DNA from 3 places in the Streptomyces sp. BPTC-684 genome. Region 3 is predicted to be linked to each of the others. Evidence: predicted binding sites of a transcription regulator. Region 3 holds the regulator's gene; each other region holds the start of a gene.

The links. Region 3 encodes HrcA, which represses chaperone genes, less so after heat shock. Its sites were predicted from a motif close to TTNGCACTCNGNNNNNCNGAGTGCNAA; they were not measured.
Region 1: the regulator HrcA is predicted to act here: its motif matches at 3,509-3,535, upstream of groL (chaperonin GroEL).
Region 2: the regulator HrcA is predicted to act here: its motif matches at 2,463-2,489, upstream of groES (co-chaperone GroES).

Annotation. Positions count from the first base shown of each region.
Region 1 covers NZ_CP124863.1:3,354,072-3,360,058, reverse strand. The annotation lists gene QIY60_RS15045 (MurR/RpiR family transcriptional regulator) at 1-123, shown strand, start outside; gene murQ (N-acetylmuramic acid 6-phosphate etherase) at 165-1,082, shown strand; gene QIY60_RS15035 (hypothetical protein) at 1,144-1,620, shown strand; gene groL (chaperonin GroEL) at 1,723-3,345, opposite strand; gene QIY60_RS15025 (cold-shock protein) at 3,678-3,881, opposite strand; gene QIY60_RS15020 (MoaD/ThiS family protein) at 4,343-4,618, opposite strand; gene thrC (threonine synthase) at 4,647-5,933, opposite strand; SAM riboswitch class I at 5,951-5,987, opposite strand, start outside.
Region 2 covers NZ_CP124863.1:2,155,357-2,161,343, reverse strand. The annotation lists gene QIY60_RS09560 (polysaccharide deacetylase family protein) at 1-370, shown strand, start outside; gene QIY60_RS09555 (FtsW/RodA/SpoVE family cell cycle protein) at 865-2,283, opposite strand; gene groES (co-chaperone GroES) at 2,636-2,944, shown strand; gene groL (chaperonin GroEL) at 3,059-4,687, shown strand; gene QIY60_RS09540 (ester cyclase) at 4,805-5,497, opposite strand; gene QIY60_RS09535 (hydroxyacid dehydrogenase) at 5,590-5,987, opposite strand, start outside.
Region 3 covers NZ_CP124863.1:4,329,193-4,335,179, reverse strand. The annotation lists gene QIY60_RS19040 (nitronate monooxygenase) at 1-46, opposite strand, end outside; gene dnaJ (molecular chaperone DnaJ) at 252-1,388, opposite strand; gene hrcA (heat-inducible transcriptional repressor HrcA) at 1,389-2,405, opposite strand; gene QIY60_RS19025 (MBL fold metallo-hydrolase) at 2,596-3,318, shown strand; gene QIY60_RS19020 (DUF3097 domain-containing protein) at 3,366-4,184, shown strand; gene hemW (radical SAM family heme chaperone HemW) at 4,467-5,699, opposite strand; gene QIY60_RS19010 (SpoIIE family protein phosphatase) at 5,732-5,987, opposite strand, start outside.

The DNA.
Region 1 (5,987 bases), 980 kb from region 3:
CAACTCCTCGTCGTGGACTGCCTGTTCATCGGCATCGCCCAGCGCACGTACGAGACGGCCGCCCCCGCGCTCGCCGCCTCCTACGAGGCGCTCGCCCACCGCCACAGCCCGCGCACCCGCTGACCCCGGGTGCCTCGCACACGTACGGAAAGAGCAGCGCTCCCATGACTTCCACGTACGGGGAACTCCGCGCCCAGCTGGCCGCACTGACCACCGAGGCGTTCCGGCCCGAGCTCGCCGAGATCGACCGGCTGCCGACCGCCGAGATCGCCCGCCTCATGAACGCCGAGGACGCCACCGTCCCGGCCGCCGTCGCCGCGCAGCTGCCGCGGATCGCCGCCGCCGTCGACGCCACCGCCGAGCGGATGGCCCGAGGCGGGCGGCTCGTCTACGCGGGCGCGGGCACCGCCGGGCGGCTCGGCGTCCTGGACGCCAGCGAGTGCCCGCCGACCTTCAACACCGACCCCTCGCAAGTCGTCGGGCTGATCGCGGGCGGGCCGGACGCCATCGCCACGTCTGTTGAAGGGGCCGAGGACTCGAAAGAGCTGGCCGCCGGTGATCTGGACCGGCTCGGGCTCGGCTCCCTCGACACCGTCGTCGGCGTCTCCGCCTCCGGCCGCACCCCGTACGCCGTCGGCGCCGTCGAACACGCCCGTGCGCGCGGGGCGTTGACCATCGGGCTCGCCTGCAACGCCGGGTCCGCCCTGGCCGCCGCCGCCGAGCACGGCATCGAGGTCGTGGTCGGCCCGGAGCTGCTGACCGGCTCCACCCGGCTCAAGTCCGGCACCGCCCAGAAGCTCGTCCTCAACATGATCTCGACGATCACGATGATCCGGCTCGGCAAGACGTACGGGAACCTCATGGTCGACGTACGGGCCTCCAACGAGAAGCTGCGGGCCCGCTCGCGGCGGATCGTCTCATTGGCGACGGGCGCGGGCGACGAGGACATCGAGTCGGCCCTCGCGGCCGCCGGCGGCGAGGTGAAGACGGCGATCCTGATGCTCCTCGCGGACGTGGACGCGGCGACGGCGACGCGCCGCCTGGAGCGGGCGGACGGCCATCTGCGCACGGCGCTGACGTAGCCGCCCGTCCGCGAGCCGGGGCGGCAACTCCCATACGCCGCCCCAGCCTTACGATCTCGTCATGACCGCGTCCGACCGCGAACCCGAACCCGTCTTCATCAGGGTCGGCTGGGGAGGGCGCTGGGGCTACAACCCCGCCAGCCCCGTCGGCCTCACCCTCATCTTCCTCACCCTGGCCTTCGTCGCCGTCGCCTTCTTCGTCGTGAACGACCAGACCAACTGGAGCACGGGCGAACTGCGCGACGCCGCCCACCAGGCGGCGCACGACCTGGACGGGACGACCCAGCCCAACTTCGATCCGTCCGCTGCGTACTCGGGCATCGGCTACGCGCGGACCATCGAGGACGCCATGAAGAACACCGGCGCGGCCCAGTGGTTCACCGACCCGCTCGTGCTGCGCGGCCACGGCAAGGACCCGTCGGCGTACGACATCACCGGCTCCGGCACGGACGCGGCGTTCTGCATGCACCTCACCGTCAGCCCCTTCGGCGGCGGCAAGGCGGTGATCGGGGCCCGGGTCACGGACGGCACCTGCTGACCGGCGCCGAAAGCCTGCGGACACGCCGGAGGGCGGCACCCCTGCGAACAGGAGTGCCGCCCTCGGCGTACAGCGTTATGGAGCCGCTGATCCCGGAGGGGATCAGAAGTCCATGTCACCGCCCGGCATGCCGCCCGGAGCGGCCGCGGCGGCCTTCTCCGGCTTGTCGGCGATGACGGCCTCGGTGGTGAGGAACAGCGCGGCGATCGACGCGGCGTTCTGCAGCGCGGAACGCGTCACCTTCGCCGGGTCGATGATGCCCTCGGCGATCATGTCGACGTACTCGCCGGTCGCGGCGTTCAGACCGTGGCCGACGGCCAGGTTGCGCACCTTCTCGACGACGACGCCGCCCTCAAGACCACCGTTGACGGCGATCTGCTTCAGCGGGGCCTCCAGGGCGAGCTTCACGGCGTTGGCGCCGGTCGCCTCGTCACCCGACAGGTCCAGCTTCTCGAAGACCGAGGAGGCCTGGAGCAGGGCCACGCCACCACCGGCGACGATGCCCTCCTCGACGGCCGCCTTCGCGTTGCGAACGGCGTCCTCGATGCGGTGCTTGCGCTCCTTGAGCTCCACCTCGGTGGCGGCGCCGGCCTTGATGACGGCCACGCCGCCGGCCAGCTTCGCCAGGCGCTCCTGGAGCTTCTCGCGGTCGTAGTCCGAGTCCGAGTTCTCGATCTCGGCGCGGATCTGGTTGACGCGACCGGCGACCTGCTCGCTGTCACCCGCACCGTCGACGATCGTGGTCTCGTCCTTGGTGATGACGACCTTGCGGGCGTGGCCCAGCAGGTCGAGACCCGCGTTCTCCAGCTTGAGGCCGACCTCCTCGGAGATGACCGTGCCGCCGGTGAGGATGGCGATGTCGTTCAGCATCGCCTTGCGGCGGTCGCCGAAGCCCGGGGCCTTGACGGCGACGGACTTGAAGGTGCCGCGGATCTTGTTCACGACCAGGGTCGACAGGGCCTCGCCCTCGACGTCCTCGGCGATGATCAGGAGCGGCTTGCCCGACTGCATGACCTTCTCGAGGAGCGGCAGCAGGTCCTTGACCGAGCCGATCTTCGAGTTGACGATCAGGATGTACGGGTCGTCGAGCGCGGCTTCCATGCGCTCCATGTCGGTCGCGAAGTACGCCGAGATGTAGCCCTTGTCGAAGCGCATGCCCTCGGTGAGCTCGAGCTCCAGACCGAAGGTCTGGGACTCCTCGACCGTGATGACGCCTTCCTTGCCGACCTTGTCCATCGCCTCGGCGATGAGCTCGCCGATCTGGGTGTCGGCGGCGGAGATGGAGGCCGTCGAAGCGATCTGCTCCTTGGTCTCGACATCCTTCGCCTGCTCCAGGAGCGCACCGGAGACGGCCTCGACGGCCTTCTCGATACCGCGCTTCAGAGCCATCGGGTTGGCGCCGGCGGCCACGTTGCGCAGACCCTCGCGGACGAGCGCCTGGGCGAGGACGGTCGCGGTGGTCGTACCGTCACCGGCGACGTCGTCCGTCTTCTTGGCGACTTCCTTGACCAGCTCGGCGCCGATCTTCTCGTACGGGTCCTCGAGCTCGATCTCCTTGGCGATGGAAACACCATCGTTGGTGATCGTGGGGGCGCCCCACTTCTTCTCGAGGACGACGTTGCGGCCCTTGGGGCCAAGGGTGACCTTGACGGCGTCGGCGAGCTGGTTCATCCCGCGCTCGAGACCGCGCCGTGCCTCCTCGTCGAACGCGATGATCTTGGCCATGTGAAGTGGTCCTCCCGGACAGGGGTGGATTGCTCCGGATCGAGGAAGCGCCCGCGACGGACGGCCTGCGCGCCTTGTGGTTCCTTGCCCCACGCGGCTTGCGGACCTCACCGACCCGATCCTGGTTCTGTCACTCTCACTCGGAGAGTGCTAACGCCAATGATTAGCACTCGGCCCAGGAGAGTGCAAGACCGTCCCACCGACCCGGCCGGGTCCCGGCCACCTCCGGGGCGGGGAGTCCGGGCCCCGGACACACACGTGGGGCCCGCATCCATTTACAGAGGATGCGGGCCCCACGGGCCTGTATGCGTCGGTGGCCGATCGCGCCGAGATCAGACGGCGAGCTTGACCATGTCCGCCTGCGGACCCTTCTGGCCCTGCGAGATCTCGAACTCGACTCGCTGACCTTCTTCAAGGGTGCGGTAGCCGTCCATCTGGATCGCGCTGTAGTGGACGAAAACATCCGCACCACCGTCGACCGCGATGAAGCCGTACCCCTTCTCCGCGTTGAACCACTTGACGGTGCCCTGAGCCATGCCTAACTCCCCTATTACTGGCCCTTGCACGGGACCGCACTTCGCGGACCCGGGTCAGACCTCCACCCTCCGACAGGAGAGGGTGTGCGCCGGAACGCGTCGACCGCGGCTGAATGTATCTGCCCAACTGCCCTCTGCAACAGGTCAATCGGACGAGAATTCCGGGCAGGGGTGAAGAGCGGAATGCCGCGAAATTCAGCATTCCGGGGCAAGTCGGGCCGGGCAAAGCGCACTTAAGGAGCAATATGCTCGAACACTTTGACTGCTTCTCGACGCCGGTTCGTCGCGTTCTCATATGCACGTGGCACGCACAACGACGGGGACTTCCCCACTGTACCGCGCTCAACCACACTGAATTGCCCCCTCCGCTTAGCTTGCGGAGGGGGCAATTCAGGTAACTGTGCGTGTGGCGCGCCGATGTTCGGCCTATGTTCAGCAGCCGCCCGCACTGTGCTCGATGGTCAGCCTCCGGCGACGGCGGGAATGATCGAGACCCCGGCGCCGTCCGGCGTCGCCGTCTCCAGGCCCTGCTCGAAGCGGACGTCGTCGTCGTTGACGTACACGTTGACGAAGCGGCGCAGCTTGCCCTGGTCGTCCAGGACCCGGGCGGCGATCCCGGTGTGGTTCTTCTCCAGGTCGGCGATGACCTCGGCGAGGGTGGCACCCTCGGCCGCGACCTCGGCCTTGCCGCCGGTGTACGTACGGAGAATGGTGGGGATGCGGACGTTGACGCTCATGGTGTGCTGCCTTTCCGTGGCCGGTGGGTCAGTGGGCGAGGCCCGCGTCGCGGAACGCGTCCAGGCTCGGGCGGATCGTCGCGGTCGGGCCGGTCGTCGGGGCCACGGCGTCCAGGGTCTTGAGGCCGTCCCCCGTGTTGAGGACGACAGTAGTGAGCGCCGGGTCGAGCAGCCCGCTTTCGATGAGCTTGCGTGTGACACCGACCGTCACGCCGCCCGCCGTCTCGGCGAAGATGCCCTCGGTCCGGGCGAGCAGCTTGATCGCGTCCACGACCTGCTCGTCGTTGACGTCCTCCACCGCGCCGCCGGTGCGCCGGGCGATGTCCAGGACGTACGGGCCGTCCGCCGGGTTGCCGATGGCCAGCGACTTGGCGATGGTGTCCGGCTTCTGCGGCCGGACGACGTCGTGGCCCGCCTTGAAGGCGGTGGACACCGGAGAGCAGCCCTCCGCCTGAGCACCGAAGATCTTGTACGGCTTGTCCTCGACGAGCCCCAGCTTGATCAGCTCCTGGAGACCCTTGTCGATCTTCGTGAGCTGCGAGCCCGAGGCGATCGGGATGACGATCTGGTCGGGCAGCCGCCAGCCGAGCTGCTCGCAGATCTCGTACGCGAGCGTCTTGGAGCCCTCGCCGTAGTACGGGCGCAGGTTCACGTTCACGAAGCCCCAGCCCTCGCCGAGCGGGTCCCCGATGAGCTCCGAGCAGAAGCGGTTGACGTCGTCGTAGTTGCCCTCGATGCCGACCAGCTCGCCGCCGTACACCGCGGCCATGACGACCTTGCCCTGCTCCAGGTCGTGCGGGATGAACACGCAGGAGCGCAGTCCGGCCCGGGCGGCGGCCGCGCCGACCGCGCCCGCGAGGTTGCCGGTGGAGGAGCAGGAGAGCGTGGTGAAGCCGAAGGCGCGGGCGGCCTCGACGGCGATCGCGACGACGCGGTCCTTGAAGGAGTGCGTCGGGTTGCCGGAGTCGTCCTTGACGTAGAGGCCGCCGGTGACGCCCAGCTCGCGGGCGAGGTTGTCGGCCTTGACGAGCTTGGTGAATCCCGGATTCAGGTTAGGCTTTTCAGCCACATTGGCCGGAACGGGCAGCAGGGGCGCATAGCGCCAGATGTTGTCCGGGCCCGCTTCGATACGCTGGCGCAGCGCCTCGGGGTCACCCGTCGGAAGGTCGTACGCGACTTCGAGCGGCCCGAAACACAGGGCGCAGGCGAAGATGGGGCCGAGGTCGAACCGCTCGCCGCATTCCCGGCAGGAAAGCGCGACGGCGGGACCGAGGTTCACAGTGGTGGCGGCATTGGCGACGGTGTGCACAGCCATGATGGCGAGGCCCTTTCTCCTCATCTTCCCCATGGCGCATTTCGCCATGAGACG
Region 2 (5,987 bases), 2.2 Mb from region 3:
CCGCTATATGCCCGGGCTCTCGTACGAGGAGCAGCGGCACGAGATCTGCGACCAGCAGGACAAGATCGAGAAGTGGGCGGGGAAGCGGCCCCGTCTCTTCCGGCCGCCGTACGGCAACTACAACGAGGACACGCTGCGCGCGGCCCGGTCGTGCGGGGTCAAGGCGGTGCCGCTGTGGGCGGCGGAGGCGTTCCCCGACCACATGGAGTGGCGCGAGTGGGACCGGGATCTGCATCCCGGGGACATCGTGCTCACGCACTTTCGGGGGCGGGAGGACTGGAAGGGGACGATGCCGGAGATGATTCGGCAGGTGATGAGGGTGATTACGGAGAAAGGGTATGCGGTGGCTCGGTTGGAGGACTACGTCTGAGCCCGGCGCGGCATTTTGCCCCACCCCGCCCCTTCCCTAAACCCTCCGGGGGTGGGTGGGGGGTTGAGGTGGCTCTCCTGGGGGCTACGCCCCCAGACCCTTGGGCGGGGCCTGCGGCCCCTGCACCCCGCTTCGGGGCTCCGCCCCGGACCCCGTGCAGGGGGTGGGTGGGTTGCCGGGGGCTGCGCCCCGGACCCGTTTGTCTGCGGGCTGTTTGTGGCTGGTCGCGCAGTTCCCCGCGCCCCTTAAGTGCCGCTGCGCGGCAATCCCCTGGGCGCCCCGGAGGGGCGCTTCCAGGGGCGCGGGGAACTGCGCGAGCAACCCAGCACGGTCCGCAGGCAAACACCGGGTCGATAAGGGGCGCGGGGAACTGCGCGAGCAACCCCCGCCGGCCCGCAGACGAGCCCCGGGCCAAAAGGGGCGCGGGGAACTGCGCGACCAGCCGCCGATCACCCGCAGACGAAGCGCACCGCACCAGCACGCCCCCGCGAGGATCACCCCGCCCGCCGCCTCCCCGCGCTGTCGCTCACCCGGATCAGCAGCGCCACCATCACCCAGTTCGCCACCAGCGACGAACCCCCCTTCGCCAGGAACGGGAGGGCCTTGCCCGTGAGGGGGATCAGGCCCGTCACGCCGCCGACCACCACGAACACCTGGAGGGCGAGCGCCGCCGCCAAGCCCGTCGCCAGCAGCTTGCCGAACGCGTCGTGGGCCGCCAGGGCCGTCCGCAGGCCCCGCTGGACCAGCAGGCCGTACAGCAGGAGCACCGCCATCACCCCGGCCATGCCCAGCTCCTCCCCGACCGTCGTCAGGATGAAGTCGCTGCGGCCCGCGAAGCCGACCAGTTCGGGGTGGCCCTCGCCCAGGCCCGTGCCGGTCATCCCGCCGCTGCCGAAGCTGAAGAGGCCCTGCGCCAGCTGGTCGGAGACCAGGCCCGGCGGGCGCTTCTCCGGTGGCAGGAAGACGTCGAAGGGGTGCAGCCACGCCACGATCCGGCCCTTGACGTGCGGCTCGGTCGAGCCGACCACGTACGCCCCGACCGCCGCCATCAGCACCCCGCACACGATCCAGCTGGTGCGCTCGGTCGCCACGTACAGCATGACCACGAAGAGGCCGAAGAAGATCAGCGACGTGCCCAGGTCGCGTTCGAAGACCAGCACCAGCAGGCTCAGCACCCAGATCGCCACCAGCGGTGCCATCTGGCGGCCCGGCGGCAGCCGGACGCCCAGGACCTTTCGGCCGGTGAGCGCCAGCGAGTCGCGGTGGACCACCAGATAGCCCGCGAAGAACACCGTGATCATGATCTTCACGAACTCGCCGGGCTGGAGCGAGAACGGGCCCAGGAGGATCCAGCGCTTGGCGCCGTACGTGTCCGCGCCGAAGAACGACGGGGCCATCAGGAGGACCAGCGCCACCGCCATCGAGACGTAGATGTAGCGCTGGAGGCGGCGGTGGTCGCGCAGCAGCGCCACCGTCAGCAGACAGCCCGTCAGTCCGATCACCGTCCACACCAGCTGCCCCGACGCGGTGGGCGCCGACTTGAACGCCTTCGCGTACGCCGGGTCGAGCCGGTACAGCAGCACCAGGCCGAGCCCGGACAGGAGCACCGCGAGCGGCAGGATCAGCGGGTCCGCGTACGCCGCGAACCTGCGTACGGTCAGATGCCCGGCCAGCGAGATCAGCGTCATGCTCACCGCGAACTCGGCGGTGGCGCGCGGAATCCCGCCGGTCAGCGCCGCCGAGACGCAGGCGTGGCCGCCGACCGTGACGACCACGACCAGCGCGAGCAGCAGCGCCTCGGTGCGGCGGCGCGCGGACGCCAGCGCCCGCCCCGGCCCGCCCTCGACGGGGGCGTGGCCGAATTCGCCGTCCGTTCCGGGCTCGGCTCCCGTACCCGTACGCATCGTCCTCATCGGCCCGACCCTAAGGACCCTTTCGCCCGGATGGCGAGGGTTCTCCCGAAGAACTCATGTCGCAAAGTCCACAGGGGTGTGGACGAACCGGACAGGTGAATTCTTCGTCGGGACGGATCGGGAGCGGCCCGCGAGGGCCGCCCCGCACCCGTCGGGATTCGGCCGCCACGGCCCGCGGCTTGGCACTCCGCTTGACCGAGTGCTAATCGCCGTCCTAGTCTCGGCTCTGGCACTCCCCATCGGAGAGTGCCAACACAGCGACGGGCAGGTCCGGCACCCGCGACGACGGATCCACCTGGTCGCCACCTCAGACAGTTAACCCCGTGAGATCTCCGAAGGGGGAGGTCGGATCGTGACGACCGCCAGCTCCAAGGTTGCCATCAAGCCGCTCGAGGACCGCATTGTGGTCCAGCCGCTCGACGCCGAGCAGACCACGGCCTCCGGCCTGGTCATTCCGGACACCGCCAAGGAGAAGCCCCAGGAGGGCGTCGTCCTGGCCGTGGGCCCGGGCCGGGTCGAGGACGGCAAGCGCGTCGAGCTCGACGTCGCCGTCGGCGACGTCGTGCTCTACAGCAAGTACGGCGGCACCGAGGTGAAGTACAACGGCGAGGAGTACCTCGTCCTCTCGGCTCGCGACGTGCTCGCGATCATCGAGAAGTAATTCATCTCGAAGCGAATGCTTCTGAGCTGCGCCCCTGGCCACCCCGCTGACAGCCGGGCGGCGAGGGGCGCAGTTTTCGTATCACCGAGTTTCCGAGAGGGCTGAACCGCTCCCATGGCGAAGATCCTGAAGTTCGACGAGGACGCCCGTCGCGCCCTTGAGCGCGGCGTCAACAAGCTTGCCGACACTGTGAAGGTGACGATCGGCCCCAAGGGCCGCAACGTCGTCATCGACAAGAAGTTCGGCGCCCCCACCATCACCAACGACGGTGTCACGATCGCCCGCGAGGTCGAGCTCGACGACCCGTACGAGAACCTGGGCGCCCAGCTCGTGAAGGAGGTGGCGACCAAGACCAACGACATCGCGGGTGACGGCACCACCACCGCCACCGTGCTGGCCCAGGCGCTGGTCCGCGAGGGCCTGCGCAACGTCGCCGCCGGCGCCTCCCCGGCCGCCCTGAAGAAGGGCATCGACGCGGCCGTCAAGGCCGTCTCGGACGAGCTGCTCGCCACCGCGCGCCCGATCGAGGACAAGTCCGACATCGCCGCCGTGGCCGCGCTCTCCGCGCAGGACACCCAGGTCGGCGAGCTCATCGCCGAGGCGATGGACAAGGTCGGCAAGGACGGTGTCATCACCGTCGAGGAGTCCAACACCTTCGGCCTGGAGCTGGAGTTCACCGAGGGCATGGCCTTCGACAAGGGCTACCTCTCCCCGTACATGGTCTCCGACCAGGAGCGTATGGAGGCCGTCCTCGACGACCCGTACATCCTGATCAACCAGGGCAAGATCTCCTCGATCCAGGACCTGCTGCCGCTCCTGGAGAAGGTCATCCAGGCCGGCTCCTCCAAGCCGCTCCTGATCATCGCCGAGGACGTCGAGGGCGAGGCCCTGTCGACCCTGGTCGTCAACAAGATCCGCGGCACGTTCAACGCCGTGGCCGTCAAGGCCCCGGGCTTCGGCGACCGCCGCAAGGCGATGCTCCAGGACATGGCCACCCTCACCGGTGCCACCGTCATCGCCGAGGAGGTCGGCCTCAAGCTCGACCAGGCCGGTCTGGACGTGCTGGGCTCGGCCCGCCGCGTCACGATCACCAAGGACGACACGACCATCGTCGACGGTGGCGGCAGCCACGAGGAAGTCGTCGGTCGCGTCAACCAGATCAAGGCCGAGATCGAGTCCACGGACTCCGACTGGGACCGCGAGAAGCTCCAGGAGCGCCTCGCGAAGCTCGCCGGCGGCGTGTGCGTGATCAAGGTCGGCGCCGCCACCGAGGTGGAGCTGAAGGAGAAGAAGCACCGTCTGGAGGACGCCATCTCCGCGACCCGCGCCGCGGTCGAGGAGGGCATCGTCTCCGGTGGTGGCTCCGCGCTCGTCCACGCCGTCAAGGTCCTGGAGGGCAACCTCGGCCTGGCCGGCGACGAGGCCACGGGTGTCGCGGTCGTCCGCCGCGCCGCCGTCGAGCCGCTGCGCTGGATCGCCGAGAACGCCGGCCTGGAGGGCTACGTCATCACCTCGAAGGTGGCGGAGCTGGAGAAGGGCAACGGCTTCAACGCCGCCACCGGTGAGTACGGCGACCTGGTCAAGGCCGGCGTCATCGACCCGGTCAAGGTGACGCGCTCCGCCCTGGAGAACGCCGCCTCCATCGCCTCCCTGCTGCTCACGACCGAGACCCTGGTCGTCGAGAAGCCGGCCGAGGAAGAGGGCGACGCCGGTCACGGCCACGGTCACGGCCACAGCCACTGACCTGCGGTGACACGCTGACGTCCGACGACGTGTGAAGGCCCCCGCTCCCGGGTGTTTCCGGGAGCGGGGGCCTTCCCTGTTGTCCGTACGCGTCTCAGGCGGCTGTACGTACGTGCCTCAGACGGCGCCGAGCTGCTTCATCAGGCCCAGCGCGTCGTAGTGCCACCAGCCTTCCTTGATCTTGCCGTCCTTGCAGCGGAAGACCGTGGTGCCGGTCATGGTGCACACCTTGCCGGTGGGCGCGATGCCCATGAAGTCGCCCTTGTGGGTGCCGGTCCAGGTCCACAGCGTCACCACGTCGTCGCCCTCGCAGATCTGCCGGTCGAGGGAGAAGGTGAACTCGAACGCGTTCCGCCACGAGCTCACGTCCTGGCGGATGACGTCGGCTCCGACGACGGTCTCCTCGTCCTTGATGATGTCGTGGTCGGTGTAGTCGGCCGCGAACACCTCGTCGACGGCGTCGAGGTTGCCCCCGATGGCGATCTCGTGGAAGAACCGGCGGACGGTTGCGGCGTTCAACTGCTCGTCGCGGACCACGTCGAGGTCGGTGAAGGTGGGCATGCCGTCGCAGAGAGCCACCATCTCCTCGAAGATACGGTTCGTCTCCGGGAGGTTGGAGTTCGCCATGGCCTCGTCGTACGAGGCGAATTCGACGACCTCGACGAAGTGCGACCCGTCGGCGCGGTCCTTGCCGATGAGGCCGCGCGTGGCGGTCCGCTTGCCCTTGGTCTGTTCGACCCAGCGGTCCATGAGCCGGTCCAGGTCGTCGTACCGCTCGGTCTTGAAGTCGATTATCTGTGCGAATTTCATGGCGTCTCCCTCGGCTGTGGTCGGGCTGCGGGCGGGCTGCTGTCCACATGGGAATACGTCCAGTTTAGTGTGATTCGACCAAGCCGGGCCGTTCAGGCCGAGTGGCGCAGGGCCGCCGCGTGGACGGGGTCCGCGAACGGCTTCCCGGCCGCGAACCGCTCCACCTCGTCCAGCGCCAGGTCCGCCATCCGGTGCAGCTCGTTGCCGAGCGAGCCGGCGATGTGCGGGGTGAGCAGCACGTTGGGCAGGTCGTACAACGGGCTCTCGCGGGGCGGGAGTTCGGGCTCGGTGACGTCCAGTACGGCATGGAGGCGGCCGGAGAGGAGCTCGCCGAGCAGGGCGGCCCCGTCCACCAGGGAGCCGCGCGCGGTGTTGACCAGGGTCGCCCCGTCCGGCATCGCGGCGAGCTGACGGGCGCCGATCATGCGCTCGGTGGCCGGGAGCTGCGGTGCGTGGACGGAGACGACGCTGCTGCGGGCGCACAGCTCGC
Region 3 (5,987 bases):
TGGGAGCCTGCACGATCGGATACCGGCAGAGATCGGTCAAAGCCATGCCCGCATCGTGCCACGGGCACGCTCCGGCACCGAATCGCCCGCCCTCCCTGGGCTCCGCCCCGGCCCCTCTTGACCTGCGGGCCGGTGAGGGCTGGTCGCGCCCACGCGGCGGAGCCGCAAATCGATACAGCCCCGCGCCCCTGACTACCTAGGGGCGCGGGGAACTGCGCGAGCAACCCAGCACGGTCCGCAGCCGACAGGCCTCAGCGACCGTTGAACGCGTCCTTCAGCCGGGAGAACAGACCCTGCTGACCCGGCTGGAACTGGCCCAGGGGGCGCTCCTCGCCGCGCAGCTTGGCCAGCTGGCGGAGCAGGTCCTCCTGCTGCGGGTCCAGCTTGGTCGGCGTGGTGACCTCGACGTGGACGATCAGATCGCCCCGGCCGCCGCCGCGCAGATGCGTCACACCGCGCCCGTGCAGCGGGATGGACTGGCCCGACTGCGTGCCCGGGCGGATGTCCACCTCCTCCATGCCGTCCAGCGTCTGCAGCGGCACCTTGGTGCCGAGCGACGCCGCCGTCATGGGGATCGTCACCGTGCAGTGCAGATCGTCGCCACGGCGCTGGAAGACGTCGTGGTTGAGCTCGTGGATCTCCACGTACAGGTCACCGGCGGGGCCGCCGCCGGGGCCGACCTCGCCCTCGCCCGCGAGCTGGATCCGGGTGCCGTTGTCGACACCGGCCGGGATCTTGACCGTGAGCGTGCGGCGCGAGCGGATGCGGCCGTCGCCGGCGCACTCCGGGCACGGCGTGGGCACGACGGTCCCGAAGCCCTGGCACTGGGGGCAGGGCCGGGAGGTCATGACCTGACCCAGGAAGGAGCGGGTGACCTGCGACACCTCACCGCGGCCGCGGCACATGTCACACGTCTGCGCCGAGGTGCCGGGGGCAGCGCCCTCGCCGGAGCAGGTCGTACACACCACCGCGGTGTCGACCTGGATCTCCTTGGTCGTGCCGAAGGCCGCCTCGTTGAGGTCGATCTCCAGGCGGATCATGGCGTCCTGGCCCCGGCGGGTGCGCGAGCGCGGGCCGCGCTGCGCCGCGTTGCCGAAGAACGCGTCCATGATGTCCGAGAAGTTCCCGAAGCCGCCCGCGCCGAAGCCGCCCGCGCCACCGCCGCCGGAGGACGACAGGGGGTCGCCGCCGAGGTCGTAGACCTGCTTCTTCTGCGGGTCCGAGAGGACCTCGTAGGCGGCGTTGATCTCCTTGAAGCGCTCCTGCGTCTTCGGGTCCGGATTCACATCCGGGTGGAGTTCGCGCGCCAGGCGCCGGAACGCCTTCTTGATCTCGTCCTGCGATGCGTCGCGGCGTACGCCCAGTACGGCGTAGTAGTCCGTGGCCACTTACGACTCCGCCAGGATCTGTCCGACGTAACGTGCCACTGCGCGTACCGCTCCCATCGTTCCGGGGTAATCCATGCGGGTCGGTCCGACCACGCCGAGTTTTGCGACGGCTTCGCCGCCCGAACCGTAGCCGACCGAGACGACGGACGTGGAGTTCAGCCCTTCATGGGCGTTCTCATGCCCGATTCGTACGGTCATGCCCGATTCCTTGGCCTCGCCGAGCAGCTTGAGGAGCACCACTTGCTCCTCCAGCGCCTCCAGCACCGGCCGGATGGTCAGGGGGAAATCGTGCCCGAAGCGGGTGAGATTGGCGGTGCCGCCGATCATCAGCCGCTCCTCGGTCTCCTCGACCAGGGTTTCGAGCAGGGTGGAGAGCACCGTCGAAACGGTTCCTCGGTCCTCCGGTTCGAAGGACTCCGGCAGGTCCTGCACCAGCTGCGGGACGTCCGCGAAGCGGCGCCCCACCACCCGGCTGTTGAGCCGGGCCCGCAGGTCCGCCAGCGAGGTCTCGCCGAACGGCGCCGGGCAGTCGACCAACCGCTGCTCGACCCGCCCGGTGTCCGTGATGAGCACCAGCATCAGTCGGGCCGGGGCCAGCGACAGCAGCTCCACGTGCCGCACGGTGGACCGCGTCAGCGACGGGTACTGCACGACGGCGACCTGCCGGGTCAGCTGCGCGAGCAGCCGCACGGTCCGCGCCACCACGTCGTCGAGGTCGACGGCCCCGTCCAGGAAGTTCTGGATGGCCCGCCGCTCCGGCGACGACAGCGGCTTGACGCCCGCGAGCCGGTCGACGAACAGCCGGTAGCCCTTGTCGGTCGGGATGCGACCCGCGCTGGTGTGAGGCTGGGCGATGAAGCCCTCCTCTTCCAGCACGGCCATGTCGTTGCGCACGGTCGCCGGGGAGACGCCCAGCGCGTGCCGCTCGGTCAGGGCCTTCGAGCCCACCGGCTCCTCGGTCCCGACGTAGTCCTGGACGATGGCGCGCAGGACCTCAAGTCTGCGTTCACTGAGCACCGCGCACACCTCCAGCTGTCGTCCCTAGGCGCTCTGCCTGGCACTCTGTGCGTTCGAGTGCCAGCAATCCCCCGGTCAGTGTACGGCCGACCGGTACACCCCTAGCAAGGGCGGCCGCCCGTGACGCTCGCGGCGCGGTGGAGCGGCGCGGCCGGGCGCTGTCCCCGACCGCCCGGGATAGCGTCACGTCATGGACGTCAGATGGGAAGAGTTCGGCTGGGAGCGGCTCGGCGACGGCGTGGGCCGCCGCAGGCTTCCGGGGTGGGACGCGACGGTGGGCCTGGTCGTCGGCGACGACGCGGTCCTGCTGTACGACACGGGGTCGACCCTGCGCGAGGGCGCCGAGCTGCGCGCCCAGGCGCAGGCGCTGCTCGGGCGCCGGGTGACGCACATCGCACTCAGCCATCCGCACTTCGACCACGTGCTCGGCACGGCCGCGTTCTCCGGGGTGGAGGTGTACGGGGCGGTGGGCATCGACCGAGTGCTCGACGGCGACGCCCTGCGCACCGACGCCGTCTCGCAGGGGGTGCCGGCCGCGCAGGCCGCCGAGGCCGCGGACCTGCTGGTGCGCCCGCACCACTTCGTGACGGGCGAGTGGACGCTGGAGCTGGGCGGGCGGCAGGTGCTGCTGGCGAACGTGGGCCCGGGCCACTCGGGCCACGACCTGGCGGTCCTGGTCCCGGGCTCCTCGGGGTCGCCGGAGATCGTCTTCTGCGGCGACCTGGTCGAGGAGTCCGGCGAGCCGCAGGCGGGCCCGGACGCGGTCCGCACCCGCTGGCCCGCCGCGCTCGACCGGCTGCTCGACCTGGGCGGCGAGGACGCGGTGTACGTGCCGGGGCACGGGGCGGTGGTGGACGCGGCGTTCGTACGGGCGCAGCGGGGCCAACTCGCGGCGAAATTCGGCGTGTCGTAGCGCCGTACACCCATATGGCCACATGAACCGCCCGTATTCTCATCCGAATGCGCAGCTACAGCCCGGATCTGACCCCGCCCTGGAAGAAGGGGACCCCGGCCCCCGAGGTGCCCGCCGAGCTCGACCTGGTCGTCGAGGAGGTGACGACCGGGTTCTGCGGGGCGGTGCTCCGCTGTGAGGCGGGGACGGTGACGCTGGAGGACCGCTTCGGCAAACAGCGCGTGTTCCCGCTGGCGGCCCGTGGGTTCCTGCTTGAGGGGAAGGTGGTCACGCTGGTACGCCCGCCGGTGCCCGCGCCTTCGCGCCCGGCGCGCACGGCGTCGGGCTCCGTGGCGGTGCCGGGGGCGCGGGCGCGGGTGGCGCGCGCGGGGCGCATCTATGTGGAAGGGCGCCACGACGCGGAGCTGGTGGAGAAGGTCTGGGGCGACGACCTGCGGATCGAGGGGGTCGTCGTCGAATACCTCTCGGGCATCGACGACCTCCCGGCGATCGTCGCGGACTTCGCCCCCGGTCCCGACGCGCGCCTCGGCGTCCTGGTCGACCACCTGGTCCCCGGCTCCAAGGAGTCCCGGATCGCGGCGGCGGTCACGGGCTCGCACGTGCTGGTGGCCGGGCATCCGTACATCGATGTGTGGGAGGCGGTGAAGCCGGGGTCGGTGGGGATCGGGTCGTGGCCGGTGGTGCCGCGGGGGGAGGACTGGAAGACGGGCGTGTGCCGGGCCTTGGGCTGGCCCCCGAACACGGGGGCGGCATGGCAGCGGATCCTGTCCGGGGTCCGCTCCTACCGGGACCTGGAGCCGACCCTGCTGGGCAGAGTGGAGGAGCTGATCGACTTCGTCACAGCCCCCACCCCGCCCCTTCCCTGAACCCTCCGGGGGTGGGTGGGGGTAAGGGTGGCATCCCGGGGGCTACGCCCCCGGACCCCCCGGGCGGGGCCTGCGGCCCCTGCACCCCGCTTCGTTCGTCTGCGGACCGTCCTGGGTTGCTCGCGCAGTTCCCCGCGCCCCTTGAATGCCGCTGCGCGGCATCCCCTGGGCGCCCCGCAGGGGCGCATTCAGGGGCGCGGGGAACTGCGCGACCAGCCCCCACCGGTCCGCAGACGAACCCCGCCCCTCCCGGAGGGCTCCGTGGGGCGGGGACACGACAGGTCAGTCCACCAGGTCCCGTACCACCCCGTCCGCCAGCAACCTCCCCCGCAGCGTCAGCACCGCCCGCCCCTCCCCGTACGGCCCGGGCTCCAGCAGCCCGTCCGACAGGGCGCGGCGGGACGCCGCAAGGCCCGCCGGGTGCAGGAGGGACAGCGCGCAGCCGTCGCGGAGGCGCAGCTCCAGGAGGATGCGCTCGACGCGGCGGTCCGACAAGGACAGGACCTCGCGGCCCGCGCCCGGCGTGCGCCCACCCGCCAGCGCCGCCGCGTACGCCCCCGGATGCTTCACGTTCCACCAGCGGACCCCGCCCACGTGGGAGTGGGCCCCCGGCCCCGCCCCCCACCAGTCCGCGCCCCGCCAGTACAGCTCGTTGTGCAGGCAGCGCCCCGCCTCCGTGGTGGCCCAGTTGGACACCTCGTACCAGTGGAAGCCCGCCGCCTCCAGCACCGAGTCCGCGATCAGATAGCGGTCCGCGTGGACGTCGTCGTCCGTCATCGGGACCTCGCCGCGGCGGATCCGGCGCGCCAGCTGGGTGCCTTCCTCGACGATCAGGGCGTAGGCGGAGATGTGGTCGGGGCCCGCCCCGACGGCCGCCGCCAGCGACTCCCGCCAGTCCTCGTCCGTCTCCCCCGGCGTCCCGTAGATCAGGTCGAGGTTGACGTGGTCGAAGCCCGCCGCCCGCGCCTCGGCGACGCACGCCTCGGGGCGACCCGGCGTGTGCGTACGGTCCAGGATCTTCAGGACGTGCTGCTTCGCGCTCTGCATGCCGAAGGAGACGCGGTTGAAGCCCCCGGCGCGCAGCTCCTCCAGATACGCCCGGTCCACCGACTCCGGGTTCGCCTCCGTCGTCACCTCCGCGTCGTCCGCCAGGCCGAACTCCTCGCGTACGGCGGACAGCATGCGGACCAGGTCGGACGCCGGCAGCAGCGTCGGCGTGCCGCCGCCCACGAAGACCGTGCGGACCGGGCGGGGGTCGTCCCCGAGCACCTTCCGGGCGAGGCGGACCTCGTCGATCAGCGTGGCCGCGTAGTTGTCCCGGGACGCCAGGACGCCGCCCGAGCCGCGCAGCTCGGTGGCGGTGTACGTGTTGAAGTCGCAGTACCCGCAGCGCGTGGCGCAGTACGGAACGTGCAGGTAGAAGCCGAGCGGCCGCTCCCCCGCGCCCTCCAGGGCGGAACCGGGCAGCGCCCCGTCCTCGGGCATGGGCTCACCATCGGGCAGTACGGAAGGCATGCCCCCATTGTCCGCCACCTTGGGGCAAGCCCTCACCGGGCCTGGAGCACGAGCAGGGCCAGGTCGTCCTCGGGCGGCGTCGTGCCGAACGCGTACACCGCCCGCTTGACGCTCTCCGCGACCCCCGTCGCCGTCATCCCCACACACCCCGCGAGCACCGTCGCGAGCCCGTCGCCGTCGTCGAACATCTGCCGCCCCGAGCGGCGCTCGGTCACCCCGTCCGTGACGCACAGCAGGGTGTCCCCGGGCATGAGCCGGAAGCTCTCGCTCTCGTACGCCGCCCCCTCC